One region of the Neorhizobium puerariae genome, then DNA from elsewhere that is predicted to be linked to it. Evidence: riboswitches for the same ligand, from Rfam matches in the RefSeq annotation. Region 1 holds a riboswitch; the other holds the start of a gene.
The links. Region 1 has a riboswitch for cobalamin ahead of ACFFP0_RS16090 (aromatic ring-hydroxylating oxygenase subunit alpha). Riboswitches for the same ligand answer to the same signal wherever they lie in the genome.

Region 1 (7,879 bases):
TCGGACTCATGTCCCCGCGCTGGCCCTCGCCGCTCCAGCCGGGCGCCTTGCCCTGCGTCCGCCCGTGGGCGTAGGCGACCGCCTTCTGGGTGGCGGCCTCGGCGATCGCCACCCCCTGCATGCCGACCGCGAGGCGGGCATTGTTCATCATCGTGAACATGCAGGCGAGCCCCTTGTTCTCCTCGCCGACGAGCCAGCCAATGGCCCCCTTCTCCCCGCCGAACACTCCGTCGCCATAGATCATCGTGCAGGTCGGCGAACCGTGGATGCCGAGCTTGTGTTCGAGCGAATGGCAGAAGACATCATTGCGGGGACCGAGGGAGCCGTCCTCGTTCACCAGGAATTTCGGCACGAGGAAAAGCGAAATGCCGCGCGTGCCGGCCGGCGCGTTGGGAAGCCGCGCGAGCACGAGGTGGACGATGTTGTCGGCTGCGTCATGCTCGCCCCAGGTGATGAAGATCTTCTGACCGAAGATACGATAGGTGCCGTCGTCGCGCCGTTCCGCGCGGGTCTTGAGGACGCCGAGATCGGAACCGGCATGCGGTTCGGTGAGGTTCATCGTGCCGGTCCATTCGCCGGACACCAATTTCGCGAGATATTTCTCCTTGAGCGCATCGCTGCCATGGGCGACGAGCGCCTCGATCGCCCCCATGGTGAGCGTCGGGGCAAGCGCGAAAGCCATGGAGGCGGAATTCCACATCTCCAGCGCGGCGACATTCAGCATGTGCGGCAGATGCTGGCCGCCAAAAGCCTCCGGCGCGGTCAACCCGTTCCAGCCGCCTTCGCGCCAGTGGCGATAAAGCTCCGGCCAGCCGTCCGGCGTCCTGACCTCGCCATCGACGAGCCGGGCACCCTGGGTGTCGCCTATCCCGCCAAGCGGTTCCATCTCGTTGGTGGCGAAACGCCCCGCCTCTTCCAGGATCGCGCTGACCAGATCCGAACTCAGGTCGCCAAACCGTCCGATCTCCACGGCATCCGCAAGGCCTGCCACATGGTTCAGCGTGAAGGCGATTTCCTCTACCGGTGCCTTGTACATGGTGCTCCTCCTTGCCGGCGCATTCGACCGACATCCACATCGGCCGGCTCCTCTTTGCTTTTTACGTAAACGTAAATATTGTTGTCAATCACCGCATCAGATTACCCCCCATTTAGGTCACACGCCATGAACAGGCGAAACAGCGAGACCGGATCGAGTTCTTGCTTTAGAGAATCTTGTTGAAACCGGCGTTACACAAGAGGCTTATGGAGATGTCCCATGCTTCCGGATTCCTCGCCCATGTCGCTTGTCACTCCCGCCATTCCCGGCCTCGTCTGGGCTTATCACTTTCGTCCCGGCTCGGCTCCCTGCACCAGACTTCCGCTCGACGCCGCCCGCAGCGACCTTGAGATCGGCGAAGGCTTTCTCTGGCTGCATCTCAATCTCGCCGATACGCGCGTCAACGCTTTCCTGGAGAATTTCCCGGGCCTGACCCCGCCCGCCTTCACCGCGCTTACGACGCATGACACGCATGCCGCGATCACGCTCGACGAACAGCTCGTCTACGGCACGCTGATCGATTTCCAGCGGGAGTTCGACAGCGAAACGCGCGATATCGGCTGGCTGCATTTCTTCGTCTCGGACAGGGTGATCATCACCACGCGCCTGCAGCCGCTCCGCTCCATCGACCGCGTGCGGGCCGCCATCGAGAAGAACGCCTCCCGCTACAGGAAACCGATCGACGTGTTCGAGACGCTGGTCGCCGAATTCCAGCGCACCCTGATCAGCCTCGTGATGGAACTTACCGAGGAACTGAATCTTATCGAGGACTTCGTCTACGACAACGCACCCCGCGACGAACGCCGCCGGCTGGCGCCCGTGCGGCGCACAGTCGTGCGGCTGCACCGGCATCTCAGGACCGTGCTGACGCTGATGCGCCGCGCCGCTGCCGCCGACGACGACGAGATGCCGCCAGGCTTCGACGACGCCTCCTCCCGGCTCATCGGCCGGCTGGAGGCCGTGGACCACGACGTCTATGCCTTGCAGGAACGCGCCCGCCTGCTGCACGAGGAAATCGACTCGAAACTCTCCTCCGAAACGAACCGCCACCTCTACATCCTGTCGCTGATGACGGCCTTCCTCCTGCCTCCCTCGCTGGTCACGGGCTTCTTCGGAATGAACACCTCGTCGCTTCCGTTCGCCGAGGGCACGGGCGGGACGATCTATGCCTTCGGCCTGATGGGCGTGTCGATCCTCGCCGCATGGTGGCTGCTGAGGCGGACGGGAATACTCTGACGGAAAAAAGAAACCCGCCCGGCGATGCCGGACGGGCTTCCAGAAAGAATGCCTGCCGTCCTCAGTAATAGGGCGAATAGCAGGTCTGGCGCGGGCCGTTATAGGGCTGGAACGAGTTCGAATAGGAATCGTAGGACCGATAGCGGGCCGAGCACCATTCGTAATGGCGTGGATTGATGCCGCCACCGCCGCCGCCATAGGACGGAGCCGGCTCGGCATAACGGGGCTGGGAGGCGATAGCGCCGCCGATCAGCGCGCCCGTTGCGAAGGCGGCGAGCGGGAACCAGTAACCGTTATGGTAACGATGGCCCGGCCGGCGGTCGCGATAACCGCGGTGGCCGTTGTACCAGCCGTCGCGGTAGCCATCGCGATAACCGTCGCGACGCCACGAGCGGCGTTCCCACCGGTCGCCGCGATCCCAGTACTGGACCTGGGTGACGTCCAAGCTTTCCAGGCCAGCGGCCGGAGCCGCGGGCAAAGGCATTGCCTCGGCCGGCATCAGCGAGCCGGCCAGAACGGCGAGGGAAATGCCCGCGACCGCAACTTTCTTGAACAGCGTCATGTTATGTTCTCCATTCCCTACCGTTGTCTTTTTCAATTCTCCGTGCCGGAGCCGATAGCCTTATATATCAGGCAGGCCGGATTTCGCGGCGATCCTAGGAAATTCATCCTGAATGCGTGATTAACACAACAGAAAACCCGGCGCGGGCCGCATGCCCGCGCCGGGTTCCGGACCGGGAGATCCGGGGAAGTCTTAGCGATAGGGCGAGACGCATTGCGCGCGGACGCCGGCGCGCGGCACGTAAGTGTTGTCCCACGCACGGTAGGTGCGGTAGCGGCTTTCGCACCAGGCGACATGCCGGTTCGAATATCCGCCGCGGTCGGAGGCGATCGCGCCGCCTATGATCGCGCCGGTCGCGAAGGCGGCAAGCGGGAACCAGAAGCCGTTGTGATACCGGTAGCCCGGCCGGCGGTCGCGATAGCCGCGATGGCCGTTGTACCAGCCGTGACGGTCCCGCCGCCAGTCACGCCGGTCCCGGTACTGGACCTCCGTCACGGGGCTTGCCGCGGAAATGCCGGGAGCCGAGGGAAGCGGAAAGGCCTGGGCGGGCGCAAGGCCGGCGAGTGTCGAGGCGATGGCGACTGCGACCGCGGTGAACCGCAAGCGAAGGGTATTCATCCTGGTGTTTCCTTGTTCCAGACTGATTTTGGGAACAACGCGGATCGCAGGACTTCGTTCCTACCGGGCATGTTCCAGGGCCGATCACGAATAAGCGAGCGGCCCCGGCCCCCTCTCCGTCAGGCGACGATAGAGAGCTTGGCCTGGTCGCCCTGCAGGCGGTTGACCATGAAGTTCGAATACCATTCGACGAACTGCATGACGCCGCCCTCGTGAACCGCCGAATAGGGTCCCGGCTCGTAGGCCGGAGAGCGGATGCCGAAGGCGTTCTCCTCGACGATCCGGCGGTCCTGGTCGTTGGTCATGTTCCAGACATGCGTCAGTTCCTCGAGATGGTAGTCCACCCCTTCGACCGCATCCTTGTGGACCAGCCATTTGGTGGTGACCGCCGTTTCCTCCGGCCCGAGCGGGGTCACGCGGAAGGAGATGGCGTGGTCGCCCAGCATGTGGTTCCAGGTGGTCGGATAATGGAAGAGCAGCATGGTGCCGATCCGGTCGATCGTCACGTCGTCGGAGAGCTGGCGGGCAACGGCATTCCTGCCGGACATCGTGTAGCTTTCCGCCCCTTCGATCAGCGGCATGCGGGCGACGCGGAACTGGCCGTCCGGCGAGATCCTGAACTCGCTCGGCAGGTTGGCCGCCTCGCAACGCTGCCAATGCTCGATGATGACGGGATCGTCAATCGCCCCCGCGACGCCGGTGACGGTCGGCGCCTCGGGAAACGTGCGGCAGAGTTCCGGATGGTTTCCGGCACAATGGTAGCATTCGCGGTTGTTTTCCCAGACGAGCTTCCAGTTGCCCTTTTCGATGATCGTGGACTGATGGGCGACCTTGGCCTCCGACAGGCGATGCGGCGCCATGTAAGGCTCGATCGCGGCGCGAACCGGGGCGAAATCCGGCGCCTCCTGGGCCAGACAGATGAAGATGTAACCGGCGACGCTCTCGCAATGGACTTTCTTCAATCCGTATTGCGCCTTGTCGAAATCCGCCCCCATCTGCCGCCCCACCAGCAGCGAGCCGTCGAGTTCGTAGGTCCACTGGTGATAGGGACAGACGAGGCGAACCGCCGAGCCGCTCTCCTTGGTGCAGACCCTGCTGCCGCGATGGCGGCAGGTATTGTGGAGCGCCCTGATCCGCCCGTCGCGGCCGCGGACGACGACCACGGGATAATCGCCGATCTGCAGGGTGAAATAGCTGCCTGCCTTCGGCAATTCGCAATCGTGGCCGACGAACAGCCAGTCGCGGTACCAGATCATTTCGAGATCGAGCTTGTAATAATGCGGATCGGTATAAAAGGCCTGTTCGAGACTGAAGCCTTCGCGGCGGTTCTTCAACTGCCGCAGGACCTGATTGCGGATTTCCATCTAGCCTTCCTCGCCAATGCGCCCCTTGGGCAGCGCGCGAAGGACATGGAAAGCCGGCAGGCCTAAGCCCCCAAAGCCCCCTGCCCGAACGCCCGCCGCGATCGGTGAATCTCTCCAGGTCTCCAGGCTGGTTTCCGGGCTCAGGAGCTGTCCCGTCGGGACTGGACCGGCGCCTTCCCGGGCGGCCTTTGCGGCTCTTTCCCAGTGGCTTCCGCCGGACCTTCGAACTCCACCACCGTTGCGGGGGCAGCGCCGGGCTTCGACCGGCTTCCCAATTCTCCGCCTTCCCTAGCGAGGCGGCACCTTGAGCCTGAGGCGGATATAACCATTCGCCGCATGTGTCGCATAGACGACATTGCGACATCGGCAACCGCATTGACGACGGCCCTGGAAAAGCATTCTCAAGCCTCGCAAAAGGGAAACCTGTCATTAAGAAGTAGTTTCTAAAATTCCCCGGCATCCATGGGAGCGGTTCCATCATGCAGGCCAAGAAGAAGATCCGCTACTACGAAGCCCCTCCGCCAAGCCCGCCCGTGGCGCCGGAGGTGAAGATCGCCGCGCATTCGGAATTCCTGCGGACAGGCCGCATCGGCCGCCCCAAGCCGATCTGGGTGCCGGAGGAACGCCGTTACCTCAGCCATGCCCAGGTCGCGGAGCGCACCGGCAAACGCCTCGAAGAGGCCGGCGAAAAGAGCCACGAGCGCATCAACGGCTTCCACCGCTCGATCCAGTTCCCGAAAATCATAGCCCATCACACGCTCGATCAGAGGCCGCATCTCGGCTATTGCCATGTGACGGCCGCCAGAACGCTGCTTTCACGGCGCGTGCCGGTGAGCTGGTCCTTCTACATTGCCAACTTCTTCTCGGACATCAGCGAAGAGGAGGAGAAGTTCTTCGAGCGGATCAGCACCGCCTATTCCCGCATGTACTTCGCCGTGGCGGTCGAAGGCGAGCCGGGCCAGCCCTTCCGGATCAATCGCTCGATCCGCAAGAACGGGCTCTTGTTCAAGACCAGCGACCCCATGGAAGCAATCAAGAACGTACTGATGCTCGGCGCCTCGAACGAGGCGCTTCGCGAAATCATCAAAAAACTTTGAAACAGAGCCGGTCCGCGCTACAGCATCGTTCCGAAAACCGGAATCGCTTTTCGGAAAGCACGACGCGTAGATTCAAAAAGGTTGGAGCGTCCTTTTTACGTCCGTTCGGGCGTACGGCGCTTTAGGTCATACATGGCGGCCGACATCATCGACATCACCAAGGACCACGAAGGCGCGCTCCAGCGGGCCTGCGCCGTGCTGGCGGACGGCTTTCCCGTGGCGATCCCGACCGAGACGGTCTACGGGCTCGCGGCGGACGCCACCAATCCGGCGGCCATCACCCGCATCTACGAGACCAAGGGCCGGCCGCGCTTCAATCCGCTGATCTGCCATATGGCCGACCTCGCCATGGCCGAGCGCCATGCGACCTTCGATCCGGTCTCGCGAAAACTTGCCGAAACCTTCTGGCCCGGGCCGTTGACCCTGATCCTGCCCCTCAAGGCGGAAGGCGGCATACATTCGCTCGCGACGGCCGGTCTCGACACCGTCGGCATCCGCCTGCCGAAGGGATTTGCCGCCGAGCTGATCCGCGCCTTCGGAAAGCCGCTGGCGGCTCCGAGCGCCAACACGTCCGGCAGGATCAGCCCGACGAGCGCCCGCCATGTGGCCGAGGATCTGGGCGACAAGCTGAAACTCGTCATTGACGGCGGCGCGGCACCGGTCGGGGTGGAATCGACGATCGTCCGCGTCGAGGACGGCGCGATCCGGCTGCTGCGGCCCGGCGGCGTCGCCGCGGAGGAGATAGAGGAGGCGACCGGCCTCACGGTGATCCGGCCGGAAGGTCCCGCCGCGATCATCGAAGCGCCCGGCATGCTTGCCTCCCATTACGCGCCGAATGCGGGCGTCCGGCTGAACGCCGATCATGTGGAGCCCGGCGAGGCCCTGATCCGCCTCGGGTCGCGGCCGGTGCAGGGAAGCGAACATGCGGTGGCGATTTTCGACCTCAGCCCGTCCGGAGACCTTGCGCAAGCAGCGGCAAACCTGTTCGATTACCTGAAGCGCGCCGATGCGACGGGCGCCGTCCGCATTGCCGTCACGCCTATTCCGGACCACGGCCTTGGCGAGGCGATCAACGACCGGCTGGCCCGTGCCGCCGCCCCGAGAGAATAGACGCGGGAACAGGAGGAAACCTCGATGGATATTTCCGGGCCGAAGCCCGAGCTTCTCGGCCGCTTCGCGGCAATCGTCGGCGAGAACCATGTCCTCATCGATCCGAAGGACCTTGCGCCGCATCTCATCGAAGGGCGCGGGCTCTATCAGGGCTCCTCGCCGATGCTGCTGAAGCCGGGCTCCACGCGGGAGGTCTCGGCGATCCTGAAGCTCGCGAGCGAAACCGGCACGCCGGTCGTGCCGCAGACGGGCAATACCGGCCTTGTCGGCGGCCAGACGCCGCGTACGGGCGGCAGCGACCTGATCGTATCGCTCGAACGGATGAACCGTATCCGCGACATCGATCCGGTCGCGAACGTGCTGGTGGCCGATGGCGGCGCGATCCTTGCCGACGTCCAGAAGGCGGCGGAAGCGGTGGACCGGCTGTTCCCGCTGTCGCTCGGCTCAGAGGGCTCCTGCCGCATCGGCGGCAACCTCTCCACCAATGCCGGCGGCACCGCCGTGCTCGCCTACGGCAACATGCGCCAGCTCTGCCTCGGGCTCGAAGTGGTGCTGCCGACGGGCGAGATCTGGGACGGCCTGCGCCGCCTCAAGAAGGACAATACCGGCTATGACCTGCGTGACCTCTTCATCGGCGCGGAAGGCACGCTCGGCATCATAACCGGCGCCGTGCTGAAATTGTTTCCCCAACCGGCGGGGCATCAGGTGGCGCTGGCCGGGCTCAACTCGCCGGAAGACGCCCTGACGCTGTTCGAGCGGGCTTCGAACCTCTGCGGCACGTCGCTGACCGGGTTCGAACTGATGCCGCGCATCGGCATCGAGTTCACCACCCGCCATATCGAGGGCGTGCGCGACC
Region 2 (7,879 bases), on a different contig from region 1:
CGCAGCCGGTCGCTTCCGAGGCGCCCTTGAGCCGGATAAGGGGCGTATTGCCGATCACGCTGAGGACGGAGGAGTGAGAGGTCATCGCGGCACCTTGTTGTTCCCTGGAGATTTAAGACGGGTCTTTTCCGCGCACAAGCACCCGAGGGCAAGAAATTCTGTTTCCGTTCGGGTTGGGGCCCGGTAAAATTCATCTCCCTGCGGGCCGCCTGGCCGAGGCGATGGAGGACGGTAAAGAGGTTTCGCGGCCGGCTCTTCGGCCGGTGCGCAGATCACGGAAACCCGCCCGTTATTATATCGGAAATAGTAATATCAACTTCCTGCCGCGCATGGCGCGAATGTTGTTGAAGCAAATACTGATCCATGCCATTCGTGAATTTGTCGTGCGGTGCTTAAATACCGCTCGCGAAACTGGCCACGGACATGCTGCTGAACCTTGAAAGGTTGGATCTTCTGATCGCGCATTACGTTGCCGGTTCCCTTCCGGAGCCGGCTCATGTCCTTGTTGGGGCTCATCTGGAGATGCAGGCCACGGCCTTGCGGTTTGCCGATACCCTTGACGAACTGGCCGGCGCCGCCTTGCGGCGCAGCGACCCGGTTGCAATGTCCTCCCGCGACTTGCAGTTGACGACGATCCTGAACTCGGCTCCCTTGCCGGCGGCGCCCCGGATGGACGCGGAAAAGCGCTTTCCCTCATCGATGCAGGCCTATACGGGAAGCAGCCTCGCGGACATTCCCTGGAAAACGAAGCTGCCCGGATTTCGCCAGTACGTCATCGAAAAGGTGCCGGATGTCGAAGCGAGTCTTCTGTGGGTGCGGGCGGGCAGGGCGCTGCCCCATCACGGTCATCGCGGCCTCGAACTGACCCTGGTTCTGGAAGGGGAATTCCACGATCACCGCGGCAATTTCAGCCGCGGGGATGTCTCGATTGCCGACGAAATGCTGGAACATCGGCCGGTTGCGGGAAAGCAGGGGCCGTGCATCTGTTTTTCCGTTCTTTTCGCGCCGATCACGCTTTCCGGCTCTCGATTGAGGCTGGTCGCGGATATTCTCGGCATCTGAAGCGGAAAAGAAAAAGGCCGGCGATGCCGGCCAGCTTTTCCTTCGTATTCTCAGTTCAAATGAAGCTGTGCTTCGCTCACGGCCTGTTCGAACTGCTGGCGCGCTTCTTCCGGCGACCTCCGTCCGTCGAGCGCGGCGCGGCAGGCGCTGCGTGCCTTGACGAAATGAGGCCCGCGCATATCGGGCCAGCGGTCGGTCAACAAGGCCAGTGCTTCGAACGGCCCGTTGATGACTTCGGTCCCAAGATGTCCAAACGCAACACGAACAGGTTTCTGCCAGCTAGTCTGCATGTCTTTCGCCTCCTCCCTGAGTACCCAACCCGTAGAAACAATTTAGATGAAGTTTGGTTCCGCGAGAATGAGAAAAATTTGCAATCATGGACGATTGCGGCGACGCCCCTGGCATGTCGTCCATCTGTTATTCTCAGGCGCGGGATTTTGGGGAATACTTGCGAAATGAAGGGAATAGGATGTCGGACCGATTTCTGATCAAGGGACCGAATGAGGCGCGTTTCACCATACTGCTTGCACATGGCGCCGGTGCTCGGATGGATTCCGCCTCGATGACGGCGTCGGCCGAAGCGCTGTCGGAGAAAGGGTTCCGCGTAGCGCGCTTCGAATTCGCCTACATGGCGGCCCGGCGTATGTCGGGGGACCGCAAACCGCCGCCGCGAGCGGAGACCCTCAATCCGGAATACAAGGCGGCCATCGCCGAATTTCACGCGAAAGGCCCGCTGATCATCGGCGGGAAGTCCATGGGCGGAAGGGTCGCGAGCATGGTCGCCGATGAACTTCATGCGGAGGGCAGGATCGCGGGCCTCCTGTGCCTCGGTTATCCATTCCACCCGCCGGGCAAGCCCGACCAACTCCGCACGCAGCACCTGAAGGAACTGAAGACGCCCGCCCTGATCTGCCAGGGAACGCGTGACGAGTTCGGCGCCCGGGATGAGGTACCCGGCTATCATTTGTCCGAAACGATCGAAATCCTCTGGCTGGAGGATGGCGACCACGATCTGAAGCCGCGCAGGAAGATCTCCGGCTTCTCCACGGCCGATCACCTCGCCGCCATGGCGGAAGCGGTATTCGCCTGGGCTGGAGGATTGGAAGTCTAGCGGGGAGGTCATTGCGCCTTCCTGGAATCTGGAGCGCCTGCAGGAGGCATGAGTACCAATGTCTCCGAAAGGAGACGTGCGGGCGTCGCGGAGCCGGGCAGCCATTATTTCCCTTACGAACTATTTGGTACAAATAATGGATATGATAAAGGTTGCGATGTTGGACATGCGACTTCGGACACGCCGGCGCCTTCATGTCTCCGAGCCGTTCCGGGGGAATGGAGGAATGCATGAAGACGTCGATCGCGCGACCGTATCGATCAGCGGGGAGTTGCCCGAGAAGCTTGAGGCGATAGCGAAGGCGGGGTTCGAGGGGGTGGAGATATTCGAAAACGATTTCTGGCCTTCGACGGCAGTCCGGCAGATGTGGGCAGGATGGTGCGCGATTTCGGACTGGAGATCACTCTGTTCCAGCCCTTCCGAGATTTCGAAGGCATGCCCGAACCCCTGCGGACATGCACTTTCGACCGCGCCGAACGCAAGTTTGATGTCATGCAGGAACTCGGTACCGATCTTCTGCTGGTCTGCTCGAATGTCTCGCCGGTATCGCTCGGTGGTATCGACCGGGCGGCTGCGGATTTCCATGAGCTCGGCGAACGGGCCGCCAGACGAGGTCTGAGGATCGGTTATGAGGCGCTTGCCTGGGGGCGCCACATCAACGACCATCGCGACGCGTGGGAGATCGTGCGCCGTGCCGGCCATTCGAATATCGGGCTCATCCTCGCTAGTTTCCACACGCTGTCGCGCAAGCGCGCAAGATCGACATCAACTCGATCCGTTCCATCCCCAGGGACAAGATCTTCATCGTCCAGCTTGCCGATGCCCCGCTGATCGACATGGACCTGCTTTACTGGAGCCGGCATTTCCGCAACATGCCGGGCGAGGGGGACCTTCCCGTGACGGATTTCACGGCCGCGGTCGCCGAGACCGGTTATGACGGCTATTTTTCGCTGGAGATCTTCAACGACCAGTTCCGCAGCGGCTCGACCCGGTCGATTGCCGCGGACGGTCACCGCTCGCTGATCTACCTGGGCGATCGGGTGCGCCGCATACCCGATGCGACGGGATTGACCGTAGCCGCCATGCCGGACCGGGCCGAGGTCAGGGGCGTCGGCTTCGTGGAGTTCTCCGCCGATGAAAAGGAGGCGGCCGATCTCGTCGGCATCCTGAGGGCGCTGGGTTTTGCGAAGGTGGCGTCGCATCGCGCGAAGAAGGTCGATCTGTTCCGTCAGGGGGATATCCGCCTTCTCGTCAACACCGAGGGGAAGGGGTTCCCAATGCCTCCTTTGCCATGCACGGCACCTCGGCCTATGCGATGGCGCTGGTCGTCGATGATGCCCGGGCTGCGCTCGCGCGTGCCGTGGCGCTGGACGCCGAGCCGTTCAGCCAGCCGGTCGGCCCCGGCGAAGTGGAGATACCGGCAATCCGTGGCGTCGGCGGCGGGCTGGTTTATCTCATCGACGATCAAAGCGAGCTCGGCAGGTTTTCCGAGATCGATTTCATGCCCATCGAGGACGATGCCGCGGTGATGCCGGCGCATCTCCTGCATGTGGATCACATCGCCCAGACCGTCGGTTATGACGAGATGCTGACCTAGCTTCTGTTCTATACCTCGATCTTCGGCATGCGGAAAACGCCGATGGTCGACATCATCGATCCCGCCGGCGTTGTGCGCAGCCAGGTGGTGGAGAATGGTTCCGGATCGCTGCGGATCACGCTCAACGGCGCCGAACCGTCGGACGCTGGCCGGGCACTTCATCGCGGAAAAGTTCGGCTCAGGCGTCCAGCATCTCGCATTTCACACGGACGACATCTTTGCGACGGCGGCGGCGCTCCGCCGGAACGGTTTCCGGCCGTTGCAGATATCGCCGAACTACTATGGCGACGTGGAGGCGCGCTTCGGCCTCGATCCGGACCTGACGGAGCGGCTGAAGGCCGACAACATCCTCTACGATCGCGACGAACACGGCGAATATTTCCAGCTCTACAGCATGACCTACGGAGAAGGCTTCTTCTTCGAGATCGTCGAAAGGCGAGGATATCGCGGTTATGGCGCCCCCAACGCGATCTTCCGTATCGCGGCGCTCAAGAAAGCCCTGAGACCGGACGGCATACCAAGGATCTGACGGCAACCGCGTTTGTCGCCTGAACTGCAACTGGCCATGTCACGCCATATCCATAGCGTTCCTCCGACGAGCGAGGCCCCATCGCGAGGGCCGTTTCGCCATGCCCGTCCACCGTCCGGGAGGCTTTCCGCTGCTGCCTGCTCTTGATGTGTGATTTTCATAGCTATTGACGTGATTTTAACCTCGTCTACTATATCTAGTGTTCGAGGTGCTTCCGATTCGTAAGGATGGGGAGCTAAGAGGGAATACGGTGCGTGGCCTTCATGAGGAAGGCTGCAAGTCCGGAGCTGCCCCCGCAACTGTAGGCGGAGAGCATACGTCCGATAAAGCCACTGGGCCGGAAGGCTTCGGGAAGGCGAGGGGCGGATGCGACGACCCGCGAGCCAGGAGACCTGCCTCGAGCAGAACGTCCACGGGCGGGGTGTCCGGATGGCGAACGGCGGTTTGCGGGATGAAACCTGTGGGCGCCGTTTTCCCGAATACCCCGCAGAGCCACTTCGGGGTGAAGTCCATGTTGAACAGTACTGATCCGTAAGGCGTGACGGACGCTCTGCGTCCGGCTGCCGGTTACGGCTGCGTCCATTCCAGTTTCATTGCCCGGGCATCGGCGGATGCCCGAACGATGTTGCATGCTTTTTCGAAACACGAGGAACACAATGAACATTACCGTCTACAGCAAGCCTGCCTGCGTCCAGTGCACCGCGACCACCCGCGCGCTCGATCGCCAGGGGATCGATTACACCGTCATCGACGTGTCCGCTGACGCCGCGGCTTACGAGCTCGTCCGGAGGCTCGGATATCGCCAGGTCCCGGTCGTCGTGGCGGGAGAGCGGCACTGGGCCGGCTTCCGGCCCGACATGATCGGCAGTCTCGTCTGATACGTCCCAGCCATGGGCGATATCGTCTATTTCTCCAGCCGGTCGGAGAACACGCGGCGTTTCGTGGAGAGGCTGGACATGCCGGCGCTGCGCCTGCCGATGGACGGCAGCGCGATTCCGCCTTCGGTACGGCAGCCTTATGTGCTCATCGTGCCGACCTATGGCGGCGGAGGCACGAAAGGGGCGGTGCCGAAACCGGTGATCCATTTCCTGAATGATGCCGGCAACCGCAATCTGCTTCGTGGCGTCATCGCAGCGGGCAACACCAATTTCGGCGCGGCTTTCGCGCTTGCCGGAGACATCATCTCCGCCAGGTGCGCCGTGCCCTTCCTCTATCGTTTCGAGCTTCTTGGAACGGTCGAGGACGTCGCTAACGTCAGACATGGATTGGAACGATTTTGGACACGCTTACGCTAGACAGGCCGGCGAAGGCCGCGGAACCCGCGCTGGATTACCACGCGCTGAACGCCATGCTGAACCTCTACGACGAGCAGGGCCGAATCCAGCTCGACAAGGACCGGCTGGCCGCACGTCAATATTTCCTCCAGCACGTCAACCAGAATACGGTCTTCTTCCATAACCTTCGGGAAAAGCTCGATTACCTGGTGACCGAAGGCTATTACGAGCAGGAGGTTCTGGACCAGTATTCCTTCAATTTCGTCCGCGATCTCTTCGATCAGGCCTATGCCAGGAAATTCCGTTTCCCCACCTTCCTGGGAGCCTTCAAATACTACACCAGCTACACGCTGAAGACCTTCGACGGAAAACGCTATCTGGAGCGTTATGAGGACCGCGTCTGCATGGTGGCGCTGACGCTGGCGCGCGGCGACGAGGAGCTTGCCCGCGGTCTCGTGGAGGAAATCATTTCCGGCCGCTTCCAGCCGGCGACCCCGACTTTTCTCAATGCCGGCAAGAAGCAGCGGGGCGAACTCGTCTCCTGCTTCCTGCTGCGCGTCGAGGACAACATGGAGTCGATCGGCCGCTCGATCAACTCGGCCCTGCAGCTATCGAAGCGGGGCGGCGGCGTTGCGCTGTCGCTCACCAACATCCGCGAGGCTGGTGCGCCGATCAAGCAGATCGAGAACCAGTCCTCCGGCATCATTCCGATCATGAAGCTCCTGGAAGATTCGTTCTCCTACGCCAACCAGCTCGGCGCACGGCAAGGGGCGGGCGCGGTCTACCTGCATGCACACCACCCCGACATCATGCGTTTCCTCGATACGAAACGTGAGAATGCCGACGAGAAGATCAGGATCAAGACGCTCTCGCTCGGGGTCGTCATCCCGGACATTACTTTCGAACTCGCCAGGAACAACGAGGACATGTACCTGTTCTCGCCCCATGACGTGGAGCGCGTCTACGGGATGCCCTTCACCGAGATTTCGGTGACGGAGAAATATCGCGAGATGGTCGAGGATGCCCGCATCCGCAAAAGAAAGATCAAGGCGCGCGAGTTCTTCCAGATCATCGCCGAGATCCAGTTCGAGAGCGGCTATCCCTACCTCATGTTCGAGGACACGGTGAACCGGGTCAATCCGGTTGCGGGGCGCATCACCATGAGCAATCTCTGCTCGGAGATCCTGCAGGTGAGCGAGGCAAGCACGTTTAACGACGACCTGTCATACGAACATATGGGCAAGGATATCTCCTGCAATCTCGGCTCGCTGAACATTGCGGCGGCGATGGATTCCTCCGATTTCGGCAAGACGATCGAGACGGCGATCCGGGCGTTGACCGCAGTCTCCGACATGAGCCATATCGCCTCGGTTCCATCGATCGAGAAGGGCAATGACGAAAGCCACGCGATCGGCCTCGGGCAGATGAACCTGCATGGCTATCTCGCCCGCGAACGCATCTTCTACGGCTCGCAAGAGGGCATCGATTTCACCGACATCTACTTCTATACGGTGACGTATCACGCGCTGCGCGCCTCGAACCTTCTGGCGGCCGAGCGAGGTACGAGCTTCAGGGGGTTCGAGAATTCGAAATACGCATCCGGCGAGTATTTCGACAAATACACAGAGGCCGAATGGAAACCGGCGACGGAGAAGGTCGCCGGGCTGTTCGAGACGGCCGGCATCCACATCCCGACGCGGGAGGACTGGCTGGCGCTGAAACAGGCGGTCATGACCTCCGGTCTTTATAACCAGAACCTCCAGGCGGTGCCGCCGACCGGCTCGATCTCCTATATCAACCACTCCACCTCCTCGATCCATCCGATCGTTTCGAAGATCGAGATTCGCAAGGAGGGCAAGATCGGCCGCGTCTATTATCCGGCCGCCTTCATGACCGGCGACAATCTCGAATATTATCAGGACGCCTACGAGATCGGTCCGGAAAAGATCATCGACACCTACGCTGCGGCCACCCGGCATGTCGATCAGGGCCTGTCGCTGACGCTGTTCTTCCGCGACACGGCGACGACGCGCGACATCAACCGGGCGCAGATTTACGCCTGGAGGAAGGGCATCAAGACCATCTACTACATCCGGCTGCGCCAGATGGCGCTGTCCGGCACCGAGGTGCAGGGCTGCGTGTCTTGTACGCTCTGACCTGATTTCAGCCGCGGGCCTTCGAGCGCGTGGCCCCCTCATTCGCCTGCCGGCACCTTCTTCCCGATGGGAAGAAGACAGATGCGGCATGCGCGGCGTCCTCCTCTCTCCTTCGGGAGAGGGCAGGGTGAGGGGGCTCCGGGCACCATC

Region 2: it holds a riboswitch for cobalamin, as region 1 does, so the genes downstream of both, nrdH (glutaredoxin-like protein NrdH) here and ACFFP0_RS16090 (aromatic ring-hydroxylating oxygenase subunit alpha) in region 1, are expected to answer to the same signal.

Annotation. Positions count from the first base shown of each region.
Region 1 is NZ_JBHMAA010000017.1:82,564-90,442, forward strand. Features, by position in the region: gene ACFFP0_RS16070 (acyl-CoA dehydrogenase) at 1-1,036, opposite strand, end outside; gene ACFFP0_RS16075 (transporter) at 1,277-2,272, shown strand; gene ACFFP0_RS16080 (BA14K family protein) at 2,334-2,834, opposite strand; gene ACFFP0_RS16085 (BA14K family protein) at 3,027-3,452, opposite strand; gene ACFFP0_RS16090 (aromatic ring-hydroxylating oxygenase subunit alpha) at 3,572-4,816, opposite strand; cobalamin riboswitch at 4,925-5,138, opposite strand; gene ACFFP0_RS16095 (DUF6656 family protein) at 5,296-5,913, shown strand; gene ACFFP0_RS16100 (L-threonylcarbamoyladenylate synthase) at 6,046-7,023, shown strand; gene ACFFP0_RS16105 (FAD-binding oxidoreductase) at 7,048-7,879, shown strand, end outside.
Region 2 is NZ_JBHMAA010000032.1:211,472-219,350, reverse strand. Features, by position in the region: gene ACFFP0_RS25525 (cysteine synthase A) at 1-85, opposite strand, end outside; gene ACFFP0_RS25520 (ChrR family anti-sigma-E factor) at 424-1,062, shown strand; gene ACFFP0_RS25515 (DUF982 domain-containing protein) at 1,113-1,352, opposite strand; gene ACFFP0_RS25510 (alpha/beta hydrolase family protein) at 1,532-2,173, shown strand; partial or broken gene ACFFP0_RS25505 (bifunctional sugar phosphate isomerase/epimerase/4-hydroxyphenylpyruvate dioxygenase family protein) at 2,404-4,299, shown strand; cobalamin riboswitch at 4,489-4,713, shown strand; gene nrdH (glutaredoxin-like protein NrdH) at 4,956-5,177, shown strand; gene nrdI (class Ib ribonucleoside-diphosphate reductase assembly flavoprotein NrdI) at 5,190-5,594, shown strand; gene nrdE (class 1b ribonucleoside-diphosphate reductase subunit alpha) at 5,576-7,729, shown strand.